DNA from 3 places in the Klebsiella terrigena genome. Region 3 is predicted to be linked to each of the others. Evidence: predicted binding sites of a transcription regulator. Region 3 holds the regulator's gene; each other region holds the start of a gene.
What was found. Region 3 encodes Fur, which represses iron uptake genes when iron is present. Its sites were predicted from a motif close to ATAATAATGAGAACNACTATCAA; they were not measured.

Region 1 (5,962 bases), 430 kb from region 3:
CGTGGCACCAGCCAAAACGACCGTTTCAGCGCCGGCTGCCGGCGCCTGCCCGGCGGACAATTCCATGGAGCAGACCACGCTGTACTTTGGCCTCAGCCGTCCGGCGGGTAAAGATATCACCCCCGCGGAGTGGCAGCAGTTTGTTGACCGCGACGTCACCCCGCGCTTTCGCGACGGCCTGACGGTATTTGACGCCCGGGGCCAGTGGCTGGGTAACGACGGGAGCGTGGCGCGCGAGCAGAGCAAGGCGCTGATGCTGATCCACGGGAAAGATGCGAAGAGCGAAGAGGGGATTGAGGCGCTGCGCACGATCTATAAGTCGCGCTTCGCCCAGGAGTCGGTGATGCGCGTCGATCGCCAGGTTTGCGTTCATTTCTAAATAAGCGTTATTGCTGAATAAGGCTTCTTGCTTAAGAAAAGGCGGGGCGATGCCCCGCCTTAATTGCGGCGATATTCGCGGCGCAAGCTCGCGCTTACAGCACCAGACCGGCGAAGCTGGCGGAGAGCAGGCTGACCAGCGTCGCACCGTAGACCAGGCGCAGGCCGAAGCGGGAAACAATGTTGCCCTGCGGCTCGTTAAGCCCCTTAATGGCGCCGGCGATAATGCCAATCGAGGCAAAGTTAGCAAAAGAGACCAGGAAGACCGACAGAATGCCCAGCCCGCGCGGCGTCATGCCGGCGGCAATTTTCTGCAGCTCGATCATCGCGACAAACTCGTTGGCCACCAGCTTGGTCGCCATAATACTCCCGGCGTTCAGCGCATCGCTGAGCGGAATACCGATCAGCCACGCCAGCGGGTAAAAGACGTAGCCCAGAATCTGCTGGAAGCTGAGGCCAAATACGGTAGCGAAGAGGGCGTTAACGGCGCTGATTAAGGCAATAAAGCCCATCAGCATTGCCAGAATAATCATCGCAACCTTGAAGCCAGCCAGAATATATTCGCCCAGCATTTCAAAGAAGCTCTGCGACTCATGCAGCTTCTCCAGCTTAATCTCTTCTTCGCTGCCCGGTCGCGTCGGGTTAATAATGGACAGCACAATAAAGGTGCTGAACATATTGAGGATCAGCGCCGCGACGACGTATTTCGCGTCCAGCATGCTCATATAGGCGCCAACAATCGACAGCGACACCGTCGACATCGCGGTGGCGGCCATGGTGAACAGCCGGCGAGAGGAGAGATCGCCGAGCACGCCCTTATAGGCAATGAAGTTTTCCGACTGTCCGAGGATCAGCGAGCTGACGGCGTTAAAGGATTCGAGCTTGCCCATGCCGTTGACCTTTGACAGCAGGGTGCCAATGACGCGAATGAAAATGGGCAGAATGCGCCAGTGCTGGAGAATACCAATCAGCGCGGAGATAAAGACAATCGGGCACAGCACGCCGAGGAAAATAAAGGCCAGGCCTTTTTCACTCATGCCGCCAAATACAAAGTTGGTGCCCTCAGCGGCAAAGCCGAGTAATGAGGTGAAAAAGCCGGAGATATTTTTAACTATCCACAGGCCGCTTTCGGCGTGGAGAAAAAAGAAAGCCAGGGCAATTTCAATAACAATTAACTGGATAATATAGCGAAAGCGGATTTTTTGTCGGTCATAGCTGGCAAGCCAGGCAAGGCCGAGGATAACCACCAGCGCCAGCAGGAAGTGTAAAAACTGAGTCATATTATTCTTTTCGCAGATAAATAAGGCCGCTATTTAGCCACAGCCGCTACGCCCGGTAAATATCTGCTGCGAAAAAACCGTCGATCCTGTTCTTCGCCGCTGGCACAGGCGAATACTTGCCTAAGTAATTATTTTCCAGCGATTAATTTACACCTCGTCATCATTCTCTACACATTTCACTTGTGTTTCTGATTATTGTAATGATAATCACTATCAGAAATATTTACCTATCTTTGCATCCGTTGACTGCGGCTCACATTTAAGGATGTCTGCATGTTTGTTCCATTTCTCATCATGTTACGTGAAGGCCTGGAGGCCGCGCTGATTGTCAGCCTGATCGCCAGCTATCTGAAACGCACTCAGCGTGGAAACTGGATTGGCGTAATGTGGATTGGGGTGTTCCTCGCGGCGGCGCTGTGCCTCGGCCTGGGGACCTTTATCAACGAAACAACCGGCGAATTTCCGCAGCGTGAACAGGAGCTGTTTGAGGGCATCGTGGCGCTGGTCGCGGTCTTTATCCTGACCTGGATGGTGTTCTGGATGCGCAAGGTGTCGCGCAACGTGAAGCAGCAGCTGGAGCAGGCGGTGGATAACGCCCTGCAGCGCGGTAACAACCACGGCTGGGCGCTGGTGATGATGGTCTTTTTTGCCGTCGCGCGCGAAGGGCTGGAGTCGGTATTTTTCCTGCTGGCGGCGTTCCAGCAGGATGTCGGTATCTGGCCGCCGCTGGGCGCGATACTTGGCCTCGCCACCGCAGTCGTCCTCGGTTTCCTGCTGTACTGGGGCGGCATCCGCCTTAACCTCGGCGCGTTCTTCAAGTGGACCAGCCTGTTCATCCTGCTGGTCGCCGCGGGCCTTGCCGCCGGCGCCATTCGCGCCTTTCACGAGGCCGGGCTGTGGAACCACTTCCAGGACGTGGCGTTCGATCTGAGCGGCGTGCTGTCGACGCACAGCCTGTTCGGTACGCTGCTTGAAGGCATCTTTGGCTATCAGGAAGCGCCGACCGTCAGCGAAGTGGCGGTGTACTTTATCTATTTGATTCCGGCGCTGGTGCTGTTTGCGCTGCCGCCGCGTAGCAATCCAGCAGCCTCGCGTACCGCTCCGCTTAAGTAGGGCGCCGCAGGATATATCGTTACAACATACTTACCGAAAGGGATGATCATAATGACTCATTTTCGCCGTAATGCGCTGCAGCTTGCCGTCGCAGCGTTGTTCAGCTCCGCCTTTTGCGTCCAGGCTGCGGATATTCCGCAGGTAAAAGTGACCGTTAATGACAAGCAGTGTGAACCGATGAACGTGACCGTGAAAGCGGGTAAAACGCAGTTCATCATTCAGAACCACAGTCAGAAGGCGCTGGAGTGGGAGATCCTTAAAGGCGTGATGGTCGTGGAAGAGCGCGAAAACATTGCGCCGGGCTTTACGCAAAAGCTGACGGCTAACCTGCAGCCGGGCGAATACGATATGACCTGCGGCCTGCTGACTAACCCGAAAGGGAAGCTGATTGTCACCGGTGCGGCCACCCAAGACGCGGCGAAAGCCGACGCGCTGCTGAGCCTCGGCGAAGCGATTACCGCCTATAAAGCCTACGTCACGGCACAAACTGCCCAGCTGGTTAGCGGCACGAAGGCCTTCACCGACGCGGTGAAAGCGGGCGATATCGAAAAAGCGAAAGCGCTGTATGCCCCGACGCGTCAGCACTACGAGCGCATCGAACCGATCGCCGAGCTGTTCTCCGATCTTGATGGCAGCATTGATGCCCGTGAAGACGACTACGAGAAGAAGGAGGAAGATCCGAAATTCACCGGCTTCCACCGTCTGGAAAAAGCCCTGTTTGGCGACAACAGCACCAAGGGCATGGAGAGCTACGCCGACCGTCTGAACAGCGACGTGCTGGAGCTGCAAAAGCGCATCAGCGAGCTGGCGTTCCCGCCGTCTAAAGTGGTGGGCGGCGCGGCGGGCCTGATTGAAGAAGTGGCCGCCAGTAAAATCAGCGGCGAAGAAGATCGCTACAGCCACACCGACCTGTGGGATTTCCAGGCCAACGTTGACGGCGCGCAGAAAATTGTCGACCTGCTGCGTCCGCAGCTGCAAAAAGAGAACGCCGCGCTGCTGGCGAAAGTTGACGCTAACTTCAAGAAAGTTGACGCGATCCTCGCGAAATACCGCACCAAAGACGGCTATGAGACCTATGACAAGCTGACCGATGCGGATCGTAACGCGCTGAAAGGCCCGATCACCACCCTGGCGGAAGATCTGGCTCAGCTGCGCGGGATCCTGGGTCTGGACTAAAGCGATGGCAGAACAGAAGCAATTCGACGTGAATGAACCTTCACGTCGGCGGTTACTAAAAGGGATCGGCGCGCTAGGCGGCGCGCTGGCTATCGCCGGCGGCTGTCCGGTTGCGCATGCGGCCAAAAGCACCAGCTCGCCGGGCACGCTGTCGCCCAACGCGCGTATGGAGGAGCAGCCCTTTTATGGCCTGCACCAGGCGGGGATCCTCACCCCGCAGCAAACCGCGATGATGCTGGTGGCCTTCGACGTGCTGGCCAGCGATAAGGCCGACCTCGAGCGGCTGTTTCGTCTGCTGACCCAGCGTATTGCCTTCCTGACCAAGGGCGGGCCGGCGCCGGACACGCCGAATCCGCGCCTGCCGCCGATGGACTCGGGCATTCTCGGGCCGTGGATCGCCCCGGATAACCTGACGATGACCGTTTCGGTCGGCCATTCGCTGTTTGACGCGCGCTACGGGTTAGCGAGTCTCGCGCCGAAGAAGCTGCAGAAGATGACGCGCTTTCCCAACGATTCGCTGGATGCCGCGCTCTGTCACGGCGATCTGCTGCTACAGATTTGCGCCAACACCCAGGATACGGTGATCCACGCGCTGCGCGATGTGATTAAGCATACTCCGGATCTGCTGAGCGTCCGCTGGAAGCGCGAGGGCTTTATCTCCGATAGCGCCGCGCGGAGCAAAGGCAAGGAGACGCCGGTTAACCTGCTGGGCTTTAAGGACGGTACGGCGAACCCGGTCAGCACCGACGGCGCGCTGATGGACGAGGTAGTTTGGGTTACCGCCGGGCAGGGAGAACCGGCGTGGGCGACGGGCGGCAGCTACCAGGCGGCGCGTATTATCCAGTTCCACGTTGAGTTCTGGGATCGTACGCCGCTGAAAGAGCAGCAGACTATTTTCGGTCGCGACAAGCACAGCGGCGCGCCGCTGGGAATGCAGCACGAGCACGACGTGCCGGATTACGCGAAGGATCCCGATGGCGATATTATCGCCCTCGATAGCCACATCCGGCTGGCTAACCCGCGTACGCCGCAGACCCAGTCGAGCCTGATGATGCGCCGCGGCTACAGCTATTCGCTGGGGGTGACCAACTCCGGGCAGCTGGATATGGGGCTGCTGTTTGTCTGCTATCAGCACGATCTGGAAAAAGGTTTCCTGACGGTGCAAAAGCGTCTCAACGGCGAAGCGCTGGAGGAGTACGTCAAGCCGATCGGCGGCGGCTACTTCTTTGCACTGCCGGGCGTCAAGGATAGCCAGCACTACCTGGCGCAGTCCCTGCTTGAAGCCTGACGTTCCTGCCCGCAAGGGCAGGGCGTTTTCTGCTGTTTTTCCATTCTTTTTTTGTATTTCCTGCCTTGTGTTATTTTTCTGTAATCTAATTGTCGGAAACTCTCCAGAGCTGCAATGAAAATTATTTGTTGTCTGTATGTGAAAAATAAGTTGCATTAAGAATTATTTTTGATGTACTTATTACAGACGCGGTAGTTCCCGGCAGTGATGTCGTTTCACTATGGAGATCGCGAATGCCCGATTGCTGTAACGGAAAATGTAAAACTTCTTACCGTACTCATCAGCACGGGGGCCACACTTCCGGCCGCGATTCCCACACCCCAAATATTTCTCCAGTCACTACAGACCATCCTAACCCAGACCGGGTGAGCGGTGCGCGTAGCCGTGACCCGTTGTCAATTCGACAGGCAAGCAATGGCTTACAAGGAAGCCAAACCTCAATCGTTCGTGCGCATAATCGCGTCGATATTGACGCGTGTGATGTAAACCAACAACGCAAGGTGCTATCCATGGGAAGACAAAAAGCAGTGACCAAAGCTCGTCGTGAGGCCAAACGTGTGCTGAGACAGGATTCGCGCAGCCATAAGCAGCGCGAAGAAGAATCGGTCACATCGCTTGTGCAAATGAGTGGCGTAGAAGCCATTGGCATGGCGCGGGACAGCCGCGATTTATCGCCGATTGAAGCGCGCAATGACGCTCAGGTGCATTATTTGAATGCCATCGACAA
Region 2 (5,962 bases), 480 kb from region 3:
GCTGTTTCGCCACGCCGAGCTGCTGCTGCGAGACCAGCGTAAACTTGCCGTTTCCCGTCAGCGCATTGCGCAGGGCCTCGGTCGCCTCACCCGCGTTCAGCGTACCGTTCGTGCGGTTATTGACGCTATCGACCAGCAGAATACTGCCCGCGTTCACGCCGCCCGCCTGCAGCATCTGCCCGACCATCGGCTGTACCGCACCGCTCCAGTCATAGTGGCGAACGCGCGGGGTTGGCTGAGTCGGCTGCTGTTCATGCTCAATCGGACCCGGCTGCGCCGGCACTGCCGGAATGCCCGGCACCGTTGGTACCGTAGGCTGAGCGGGCTGCTCCGGTTTCGGCTGCGCCTCCCCTACCGGCGCGGGCTCCTGACGCTGCCCAACGCACCCGGCAAGGAATATCGCCAGTGCTGTGATCAACGCATAGCGACACATTTTAATCATCACAATTACCTCTTACAGATAAAGATAGAGTCGGGCCTTATGCGCCCCCAAAATATTTGCGCTACCGTAAAGCGTCACGGATGAGCGTGCGGGCACCGTTATGCTGCGTGCCGGCTCCAGCGGGTGCATCTCCAGCCCTCTGGCGTCATACCAGAAAAAGCGGTAATGCACGACGATCGGCTCCTGGCGTTCGTTGAACAGCTTTGAGGTCGCGGTGGCCTGAATCTCTGAGGCGGTGACCTCAGGCGCATCGGCGCTGATACCTGCGGCTAAGACGTTAGATTCCATCACCAGCGTCTGCTGCTCTCCCACCGGAATTTCCGCGTGAGAACCGCAGCCGGCCAGCAGCGCCGCCGCCAGAAGAGTGCCGAAATGAGCTGCGCGCATTGATTAGCCTTTGTGAGCCAGCATGGGACCCAGCGGGCGACCGCCCAGCAGGTGCATATGGATATGGTAGACTTCCTGGCCGCCGTGGCGGTTACAGTTGACGATCAGGCGATAGCCGTCGTCGGCAAGACCTTCATCACGCGCAATTTTCGCCGCGACGGTCATCATGCGACCCAGCGCCAGCTCGTGCTCCGTGGTGACGTCGTTGACGGTAGGAATCAGGATATTGGGGATAATCAGAATATGGGTCGGCGCCTGCGGAGAAATATCGCGAAAGGCAGTAACAAGCTCATCCTGATAAACAATATCCGACGGGATCTCCCGGCGAATGATTTTGCTAAAAATCGTTTCTTCTGCCATGACTGATTCCTTATTAATTTTTATACCGTGCTCTGGCCTGCCTCTGCAGATAAACGCGGATGCACAGGATTCGTCTAAGAGTATGAGCGAGTTACTCCCCCTCTTTCAACCCGAATGCACTTTTTCTTACGCGGCGGCGGACTTAGCTGATGACGGATTAAGCATATCCCTGATTCTGTCCCGGCACCGCCGTCGATAAAGCGCCTTTTTGCCCCCCTTCTTACGTCTGTTTACACATTAAATATAAATGCGTATATTTCTCATTTGTATTAACAACATGGACGCACCGCACTTCGGGAATGATTCGACCGCGGCCACAGAGCCCCGGCGTATAACGACAGTCTCCTCATTAAGGGTTAATCATGTCTTTCACTACCATCTCACGGGACGGCCGCCGCGCGCCGTCTCTTCTTGCCGTCGGTATTGCGTTAGCGCTCTACCCCACCCTCGGCCTTGCCGCCGACGCGACCGACGACACCATCATTGTAGAAGGAGCAACGCCAGCCGGCACCGACGAACAGCGGCAGGATTACAGCGTTAAAACCACCACCGCCGGAACAAAAATGCTGATGACCCAGCGCGATATTCCGCAGTCGGTCAGCATCATCAGCGAGCAGCGGATGCAGGATCAGCAGCTGCAAACCCTCGGCGACGTGATGGATAATACCCTCGGGATCAGCCGGAGCCAGGCGGACTCCGATCGCAGCAGCTATTATTCCCGCGGCTTTCAGATAGACAACTATATGGTCGACGGCATTCCGACCTGGTTTGAGTCCCGCTGGAACCTCGGCGACGCGCTCTCCGATACCGCGCTTTTTGAGCGGGTCGAGGTCGTACGCGGCGCCAACGGCCTGCTGACCGGGACGGGCAACCCCTCCGCATCGATCAACATGATCCGCAAGCATGCCACCAGCCGCGAGTTTACCGGCAATATCTCCACCGAGTACGGCAGCTGGAACAAGCAGCGCTACGTCGCCGATATGCAGAGCCCGCTGACCGAGGACGGTAACGTGCGGGCGCGTATTGTCGCCGGCTATCAGAATAATGACTCCTGGCTCGATCGCTACAACAGCGAAAAAACGTTCTTCTCCGGCATTCTCGATGCCGACCTCGGCAGCGCAACCAGCCTCTCCGCCGGCTACGAGTATCAGCGTATCGACGTCAATAGCCCAACCTGGGGCGGCCTGCCGCGCTGGAACACCGACGGCAGCAAGAACCACTACGATCGCGCCCACAGCACCGCGCCGGACTGGGCCTATAACGATAAAGAGTTCAACAAAGTCTTCGTTACGCTGAAACAGCGCTTTACCGATACCTGGCAGGCGACCATGACGGCAACCCACTCCGAGGTCAAATTCGACAGCAAAATGATGTACGTCGACGCGTACGTTAACAAAGAGACGGGAATGCTGGTCGGCCCCTACGCCAGCTATGGGCCGGGCTACGATTACGTTGGCGGAACGGGCTGGAACAGCGGCAAACGTAAAGTCGATGCCGTGGATCTGTTTACCGACGGCGGCTTCGATCTTTTCGGCCGCCAGCATAACCTGATGATCGGCGGCAGCTACAGCAAGCAGAACAACCGCTACCTTAGCTCCTGGGCAAACGTATTCCCGGATGAGATCGGCAGCTTCTCTGGCTTCAATGCGGCTAACTTCCCTGAAACCAACTGGGGCCCGCAAAGCCTCGCCCAGGACGACACCACGCGGATGAAGTCCCTGTACGCCGCGACGCGCTTCTCGCTGGCCGATCCGCTGCACTTAATTCTTGGCGTTCGCTATACCAACTGGCGTATCGACACCCTCTCCTACAGCATGGAGAAAAACCATACGACGCCGTACGCGGGCCTGGTTTACGACATCGATGATAACTGGTCGACCTACGCCAGCTACACCTCCGTCTTCCAGCCGCAGGATAAGCGCGACAGCTCCGGGAAATATCTGACGCCGATCACCGGAAATAACTATGAGCTTGGTCTGAAGTCGGACTGGATGAACAGCCGCCTAACCACCACCCTGGCGATTTTCCGTATCGAACAGGACAACCTGGCGCAGTCTACCGGTACGCCGATTGCCGGCAGCAACGGCGAAACGGCCTACAGAACGGCGGACGGCACGGTCAGTAAAGGAGTTGAGTTCGAGATTAACGGCGCCTTAACGGATAACTGGCAGATGACCTTCGGGGCCACGCGCTACGTTGCGGAAGATAACGAAGGCAAGGCGGTGAACCCCAACCTGCCGCGCACCAGCGTCAAGCTGTTCACCCGCTACCGTCTGCCGGCAATGCCCGAGCTGACCGTTGGCGGCGGCGTGAACTGGCAAAACCGCGTTTATACCGACACCGTGACCCCGTACGGCACCTTCCGCGCCGAGCAGGGCAGCTACGCGCTGGTGGACCTGTTCAGCCGCTACCAGGTCACCAAAAACTTCGCCTTACAGGGCAATATTAATAACCTGTTCGATAAAACCTACGACACCAACGTCGAAGGGTCGGTGGTTTACGGCGAGCCGCGCAACTTCAGCATCACCGCCAGCTACCAGTTCTGATTTATCCTCAGCGCTGACCAGCAGAACCCAGGGAGCCAGCCGGCTCCCTTTTTACTCGCTTAAGCCAATAAAAAAGGCAGCCATTCGGCTGCCTTAGTCTCCCCACATCACAACTTAGTTGGCGCGGATGTACTCGTCCATTTCAGTTTTCAGGTTATCGGATTTAGTCCCGAAGATCGCCTGAACGCCTGAACCTGCAACGACCACACCGGCAGCACCCAGTTTTTTCAGGCCAGCCTGATCAACTTTCGCTACGTCAGCAACGCTAACGCGCAGACGGGTGATGCACGCATCAAGGTTAGTGATGTTTTCTTTACCGCCGAACGCCGCGATCAGAGCCGGAGCCATTTCGCTGGTGGTGCCCACTTTGCTGTCTTCGGTTGAATCTTCACGACCCGGAGTTTTCAGGTCCAGTGCTTTAATCAGCACGCGGAAGACAACGTAGTACACGATCGCATAGCAAATACCGACAATCGGGAACAGCCATAGCTTGCTGCTGTTACCGGACAGGACGATAAAGTCGATCAGGCCGTGAGAGAACGATGTACCGTCACGCATACCCAGCAGGATACAGATCGGGAATGCCAGACCTGCAAGAATTGCGTGGATAACGTAGAGGATCGGCGCAACGAACATGAAGGAGAACTCGATCGGCTCGGTAATACCGGTCAGGAACGAGGTCAGCGCTGCGGAGATCATGATACCGCCCACTTTTGCGCGGTTTTCCGGTTTAGCGGAGTGCCAGATAGCGATAGCCGCAGCCGGCAGGCCGTACATTTTGAACAGGAAGCCGCCGGACAGTTTGCCCGCAGTCGGGTCGCCTGCCATGTAGCGCGGGATATCGCCGTGGAAGACCTGACCTGCCGCGTTGGTGTATTCACCAATCTGCATCTGGAATGGAACGTTCCAGATGTGGTGCAGGCCAAACGGTACCAGGCAGCGTTCAATGAAGCCGTAGATACCGAACGCCACAACCGGGTTCTGGTACGCAGCCCACTGAGAGAAGGTCTGGATAGCAGTACCGATCGGTGGCCAGATAAAGGAGAGGATCACGCCGGTGAAAATAGCGGCCAGACCGGAGATAATCGGCACAAAACGCTTGCCCGCAAAGAAGCCCAGATACTCTGGCAGCTTGATGCGATAGAAGCGGTTGAACATGTACGCTGCGATTGCACCGGAAATAATACCGCCAAGTACGCCGGTATCAGCCAGGTGTTTAGCCGCAATCTCTTCAGCAGGTAAATGCAGAACCAGAGGGGCAACAACCGCCATGGTTTTCACCATGATGCCGTAAGCAACGACCGAAGCCAGCGCGGATACGCCGTCGTTATTGGTGAAACCAAGCGCGACACCGATAGCGAAGATCAGCGGCATATTAGCGAATACTGAACCGCCTGCCTCTGCCATGACGTGGGAAACGACTTCTGGCAGCCAGCTGAAGTTTGCGGAACCGACGCCCAGCAGGATACCTGCGATAGGCAGTACGGAAACCGGCAGCATCAGCGATTTACCGACCTTCTGCAGGTTAGCAAATGCATTCTTAAACATAATTGAGAGTGCTCCTGAGTATTTGGTACTTTTTTACGTTTTCACGCATTGGCACGGGGGGAGAACCGTGCCGTGGACAGGACATCTAAGCGCCCTTTATTTATTACACAGAGTAAAATAATTGGCGGAATGATTGTTTGACGGCTATCACGTTTCAATCAGTCGGCGTGGGAAAATTTACATCAACTTACATAAGCTGTATCTAAATGTTGCCAAAATCCGCTCACCGCCCCTTTTGTGGCGGTGAACTTTACTCGCTTTAAGTATTAATTACGAGCCTTAAAATAATAGGAAGATCGGCGGGTTACAGGCGGGAGGGGTCGATATGGAACAATCTGGCGAAATTATCGGTGGTCTGCTGCGCCAGCTGCGCCAGCGAAACGCCCTTCAGAACCGCCATGTATTCGGCAACGTCACGAACCATCGCCGGCTGGTTCTCTTTACCGCGATGGGGTACCGGCGCGAGGTACGGCGAATCGGTCTCCACCAGCAGGCGATCGAGGGGAACGTAGCGCGCGGCATCGCGCAGCTGTTCGGCGTTGCGGAACGTGACAATACCGGAAAACGAGATATAGAACCCCATGTCCAGCAATTTACCCGCTGTCTCTCTATCCTCTGTGAAACAGTGTAGTACGCCGCCGCAATCCGTCACTTTTTCTTCCTGCAAAATTGTCAGCGT
Region 3 (5,962 bases):
GCACCTGCAGGAAGAGGGCGTGATTCAGTTCCTGCTGAAGTCCTTCGTTGACGGCCAGTGGCGGTTTAACGTACCGGTCCTGTGGGATCAATATAGCCATATCGTTGGCTGGCAGCCGGTTCCCGCCTGGCCGCATCCGGTCCTGTTTATCCCGGGCGGCAACTCTCCCTACGTGTCCGATGAGTATCGCGACGCGCTGCTGGCGCAGTTCCCGCAGGCCCGCGCGCACGTGATTGCCGGCGCGGGCCATTGGGTCCATGCGGAGAAACCGGAGGCGGTACTGCGCGCAATTCGCCGATATCTCTCCTCTTTAGCGGCATAACTGGCTAAAAACTGCCCGACCGCGCCGCAGAATGCCCGCGGTCGTTGGCGCAGCGGTTCGCCTGATGTATTATGGCGCGCTATCTGTGTCGGCAATGGCCCGACAACTCGTTTCCCCGAAGTCACTCTGAATCATGGCAAAAGAACAAACGGACCGTACGACATTAGATTTGTTCGCAACCGAGCGTCGCCCGGGTAGACCAAAGACCAATCCGCTTTCGCGCGACGAGCAGCTGCGCATCAATAAACGCAACCAGCTTAAACGCGACAAAGTTCGCGGTTTAAAGCGCGTGGAGCTCAAGCTCAACGCTGAAGCGGTTGATGCGCTCAATGAGCTAGCTGATGCCCGCAATATGAACCGTAGCGATCTGATTGAAGAGATGTTGATGAACCAGCTGGCAGCCCTGCATAGCCAGGGTAAAGTCTGAGAAACCTCAAAAACAACACTTTCATGTAGCAGAGTGTGCAGTCGGGTGTGATTGCTGTTTCCGCGCCCTTCCCTGTTCTGCTATGATTGCCGTTATCTGCGGGCATTACGCCACTACCACATCATTAAGTTTCAAGAGGTTATTTTACTCATGGCAATCATCGGCATCTTTTTTGGCAGCGACACCGGCAACACCGAAAATATTGCAAAAATGATCCAAAAGCAGCTCGGTAAAGACGTTGCTGATGTTCACGACATTGCCAAAAGCAGCAAAGAAGACCTGCAGGGTCATGACATTCTGCTGCTGGGCATCCCAACCTGGTACTACGGTGAAGCGCAGTGTGACTGGGATGATTTCTTCCCGACGCTGGAAGAGGTCGACTTCAACGGTAAGCTGGTCGCCCTGTTTGGCTGCGGTGACCAGGAAGACTATGCTGAATACTTCTGTGATGCGCTGGGAACCATCCGCGACATCATCGAACCGCGCGGTGCAACCATCGTCGGCCACTGGCCAACGGCGGGCTACCATTTCGAAGCCTCTAAAGGTCTCGCCGATGACGACCATTTCGTCGGTCTCGCTATCGATGAAGACCGTCAGCCTGAGCTGACCAACGAGCGCGTTGAGAAATGGGTTAAGCAGATTTCTGAAGAACTGCATCTCGAAGAAATCAAAAACGCCTGATGGTTAAACGGCGATACCTTCGGGTATCGTCGTATTAATAGGTAAAAGCAATAAAACTAATAGCTACAAGTTTTTAACTTTTAATCACATATCTGTACAATGTCCTCTGATTTAACGAGGAGACGTGACACAGTTTGTAGCGTGTGCCTCGTTTTTGACAGCATACAAGGCTCGATGCTTGCGGTTTTCATTTCATCATGGCAGTTCTATAATGAGACGCGTTACATCGGGTGATTCTCTGTATTACTTCCGCTAATGGAAGTAGATCGTTTAGCAACAGGACAGATTCCGCATGACTGACAACAATACCGCATTGAAGAAGGCTGGCCTGAAAGTCACACTTCCACGATTAAAAATTCTGGAAGTGCTGCAGGGGCCGGATAACCATCACGTCAGCGCGGAAGATTTATACAAACGCCTGATCGACATGGGGGAAGAGATCGGTCTGGCTACCGTTTATCGCGTACTGAACCAGTTTGATGATGCCGGCATTGTTACCCGCCATAATTTTGAAGGCGGTAAATCCGTTTTCGAACTGACACAGCAGCATCATCACGATCACCTGATTTGCCTCGATTGTGGCAAAGTGATCGAATTCAGCGATGACTCTATCGAAGCGCGTCAGCGTGAAATTGCCCACCGTCACGGTATCCGCCTGACCAACCACAGCCTGTACCTGTACGGTCACTGTGCTGAAGGCGACTGCCGCGAAAATGAACACGCGCACGACCCCAAGTAATATGATGCCAGCAGGAAAGCCAACCGGACGGTTGGCTTTTTTTATACGCTGAATTCGCCGCGCCATATTCCCTCCTCCGCGATGTTGCTTTAATGTAAAATCCCTTCCCGCCTGACCCCGAGAATCGACATGGAACTTCGTCAGCTACGTTACTTCGTTCGTATTGTGGAAACCGGCAGCATGGGCAGCGCCGCGCTGGATCTCAATATTGGCGTCTCAGCGCTCAGTCAGCAAATGACGCGCCTGGAAAGTGAACTCTCGATTCGCCTGCTCCAGCGTACCTCGCGCGGCGTCACGCCCACCAGCGCCGGCCTGGCCTTTTACTTTCAGGCGCAGCTGGCGCTACGCCATGCCGATGATGCGATCCTGGCTGCCCGCGAAGCTCGCCTGTCCGGGCACGTCAGCGTCGGCATGGCACCCAGCACCGCGTCGATACTGGGGATGCCCTTTATTAACGCGATGCGGGAAAGCTATGCCGATGTTCGTCTGCACGTCGTGGAAAGTCTCTCCGGCAACCTGGAGCGGATGATCAACACCCGCCAGATTGATTTAGCCGTCGTTTTCCAGAAGGAGAAAATCCTGCGCTGGAGCGCCAGACCGATCCTCGAAGAACGGCTATTTTTGATTGGCACCTACGCCGTACTGGCCGATATCGCCGACGACGCCATCTCCCCCTCTCAGCTGGCAAACATTCCCTTGATTATGCCCAGCCAGGGCCACGGCCTGCGTGGCAGGCTGGAGGCGATCGGCCAGGAACACGCCATCAAGCTGGATATTGCCGCTGAAATTGATGGCCTGACTCTACTGATGCGCGCCGTGCGCAGCGGTCTTGGGGCCACCCTGCAGCCCGGGGCCGCCATTTCCCATCTTGATAAAGAAGCGCTGAGAGTGATCGGCGTCCACAACCCGATACTCAGTCGCCCCAACTTTTTGGTTAGCCTGTCTGACGATGAGCTCACCCCGGCAGGTCTTGCCGCCCGCGTGGTGCTTAGCAAAGTCATGCGCCAACTGGTGGATGCAGGCAGCTGGCCGGGAGCCACCCTTTACGCTAACTAAAGCCCTCTTTAGCTACGCAGCATAGCGCCCGCACAGCCCCAGCGTATACATTCCAATTACAAATTTAACAATTAGTTAAAGAGTAATGGAGTCTACGATGGTTGATGTACTGGTGATTGGCGGAGGCAATGCTGCGTTATGTTCCGCTTTAACCGCCCGCGAAGCAGGCGCGTCGGTGCTGTTGCTGGAGGCAGCCCCTCGCGAATGGCGCGGGGGAAATTCCCAACATACCCGCAATCTGCGCTGCATGCACGATGCGCCGCAGGATGTGCTAGTGGATAGCTATACCGAAGAGGAGTTCTGGCAAGATCTCTGGCGAGTCACCGAAGGGAATACCAATGAAGCGCTGGCGCGTCTGGTAATCCGTACCTCTTCACGCTGCCGTGACTGGATGCGCCAGCACGGCGTTAACTTTCAGCCTCCCCTCTCCGGAGCGCTGCACGTGGCGCGCACCAATGCCTTTTTTATGGGTGGAGGCAAGGCCCTGATGAATGCCTACTACCGCAGCGCGGAAAGGCTGGGCGTGCAAATCCGTTACGATACGCCGGTGCAGGCGCTTGAGCTTCGTAACGGCAGGTTTGTCGCAGCCCTGGCGGGAGAGGAGCGCATTGCTGCCAAAACCTGCGTGCTTGCTGCCGGAGGTTTCGAATCCAACCGCCAATGGCTCCGTGAGGCCTGGGGTGAAAACGACCGCGGCGAGTGGCCTGCCGATAACTTCCTCATTCGCGGCACCCGCTTTAATCAGGGGGTGCTGCTCAAATTTATGATTGACGCCGGTGCGGATATTATCGGCGATCCTTCTCAGTCGCACTGCGTGGCGATTGATGCCAGAGCGCCGCTGTATGACGGTGGCATCTGTACCCGCGTGGACTGCGTCTCGCTAGGCGTGGTGGTTAACCGTGATGCGGATCGGTTTTATGATGAAGGCGAAGATTTCTGGCCGAAGCGTTACGCCATCTGGGGACGTCTTGTCGCCCACCAGCCGGGGCAAATTGGTTTTTCCATTATCGACAGTAAAGCCATCGGCCACTTTATGCCACCGGTTTTCCCAGGGGCGCAGGCTAATACCCTGGAAGAGCTGGCCCGCCAGCTAGGTCTGGATGCCGCGCGCTTTACCCGCACGGTGAATCAATACAATCAAGCCTGCCGGCCAGGGCAATTCGATCATACCACCCTCGATAACTGCGCGACGTCAGGCCTGACGCCGCCAAAAACTCACTGGGCGCGGCCTATTGATACTCCGCCTTACTACGGATATGCCCTGAGGCCGGGGATCACCTTCACCTATCTGGGGCTGAAAGTGAATGAACATGCGGCGGTTCACTTCGCCGGACAGCCAAGCCGCAATCTGTTTGTGGCCGGCGAGATGATGGCAGGTAACGTGCTTGGTAAGGGCTATACCGCAGGCGTCGGCATGTCGATCGGGACCACCTTTGGGCGTATCGCCGGAGAACAGGCCGCGCTGGCCGCACGTCAGGAGGCACACCATGAAGCCGCTTGAGAAATTAATCATCGAGGCGCAGATTCTCACCGAACCGGAAGCGGAAGTCGAACGGGTGATGCAGGTTTGTAATGCCTGCCGCTATTGCGAGGGCTTTTGCGCGGTATTCCCGGCGATGACCCTGCGCCTTGAGTTCGGGAAAGCAGATATCAATTATCTGGCAAACCTGTGCCATAACTGCGGTGCCTGTCTGCATGCCTGCCAGTACGCGTCGCCGCATGAGTTTGCGATTAACGTGCCGAAGGCGATGGCAGAAGTGCGGCTGGAAACATATCAACACTATGCTCAGCCGGCCGCTTTCGGCGCGCTGTACCGCCGGGCGGGCGTGACCGTTACGCTGGCGCTGGTCCTGGGCCTGATTCTCTTTTTACTCCTCGCGATGGGGCTGAAAGGTTCGCTGCTCCACCCACCCTTAGCGGGTGATTTCTACCAAATCTTCCCGCACAGCCTGCTGGCGTGGATGTTTGGTTCGGTGTTCATTCTGGCGATCGGTTTACTTATGACGGGCGTTATCCGCTTCTGGCGAGAGATCTCTCCCGGCACGCCGCGCTCCGCAGAGATTGCCGAGGCCTCCCACAACGCGCTGACGCTGAAATATCTTGATGGCGGGCACGGTAAGGGCTGTAACGAAACTGATGATGCCTTCACGTTAATGCGCCGCCGCTTTCACCACTGCACCTTCTACGGCTTCATGCTCTGCTTCGCCGCCACCCTGGTGGCGACGGGATATCACTACTTCGCCGGTTGGGAAGCACCCTACCCCTTTTTCAGCGTTCCGGTGATCCTCGGCACGCTGGGCGGCATCGGTCTTGTTGTCGGCCCGCTGGGCCTGCTGTGGCTGAATCTAAAACGCTCGGCGCTGCATGGCGACTCGCGGCAGAAGCCGATGGATCGCGGATTTATATTGCTGTTATTGCTGACCAGCCTGACTGGCCTCGGACTGCTGGCGGGAAGAGAGACATCGTGGATGGGGATTCTGCTCGCCATCCATCTCGGCGTGGTCATGGCACTTTTTTTGACTATCCCTTACGGAAAATTTGCCCACGGATTTTACCGCTGTGCTTCTTTACTCAAGTGGGCGATTGAGAAGCGTCGCGGAAAGCAAACGGGGGTCGCTGGCGACTAACCCGCACACTCTTACCTCTATAAATACAAGATAAAGACAATGGAGAGCAAACCCAATGACTCAACCCACATCGCGTGCCGGAACGTTCGGCGCCATACTGCGTGTGACCA

Region 1: the regulator Fur is predicted to act here: its motif matches at 1,853-1,875, upstream of efeU (iron uptake transporter permease EfeU).
Region 2: the regulator Fur is predicted to act here: its motif matches at 1,437-1,459, upstream of fhuE (ferric-rhodotorulic acid/ferric-coprogen receptor FhuE).

Annotation. Positions count from the first base shown of each region.
Region 1 is NZ_CP050508.1:3,618,031-3,623,992, reverse strand. Features, by position in the region: gene HCK03_RS17060 (DUF3574 domain-containing protein) at 1-379, shown strand, start outside; gene HCK03_RS17055 (NupC/NupG family nucleoside CNT transporter) at 474-1,658, opposite strand; gene efeU (iron uptake transporter permease EfeU) at 1,932-2,771, shown strand; gene efeO (iron uptake system protein EfeO) at 2,820-3,947, shown strand; gene efeB (iron uptake transporter deferrochelatase/peroxidase subunit) at 3,952-5,235, shown strand; gene phoH (phosphate starvation-inducible protein PhoH) at 5,745-5,962, shown strand, end outside.
Region 2 is NZ_CP050508.1:3,563,469-3,569,430, forward strand. Features, by position in the region: gene lpoB (penicillin-binding protein activator LpoB) at 1-433, opposite strand, end outside; gene HCK03_RS16765 (YcfL family putative periplasmic lipoprotein) at 455-829, opposite strand; gene hinT (purine nucleoside phosphoramidase) at 833-1,189, opposite strand; gene fhuE (ferric-rhodotorulic acid/ferric-coprogen receptor FhuE) at 1,552-3,735, shown strand; gene ptsG (PTS glucose transporter subunit IIBC) at 3,850-5,283, opposite strand; gene HCK03_RS16785 (metal-dependent hydrolase) at 5,588-5,962, opposite strand, start outside.
Region 3 is NZ_CP050508.1:4,044,835-4,050,796, forward strand. Features, by position in the region: gene ybfF (esterase) at 1-322, shown strand, start outside; gene ybfE (LexA regulated protein) at 456-749, shown strand; gene fldA (flavodoxin FldA) at 900-1,430, shown strand; gene fur (ferric iron uptake transcriptional regulator) at 1,723-2,169, shown strand; gene tcuR (tricarballylate utilization LysR family transcriptional regulator TcuR) at 2,299-3,225, shown strand; gene tcuA (FAD-dependent tricarballylate dehydrogenase TcuA) at 3,323-4,726, shown strand; gene tcuB (tricarballylate utilization 4Fe-4S protein TcuB) at 4,713-5,852, shown strand; gene tcuC (MFS transporter) at 5,908-5,962, shown strand, end outside.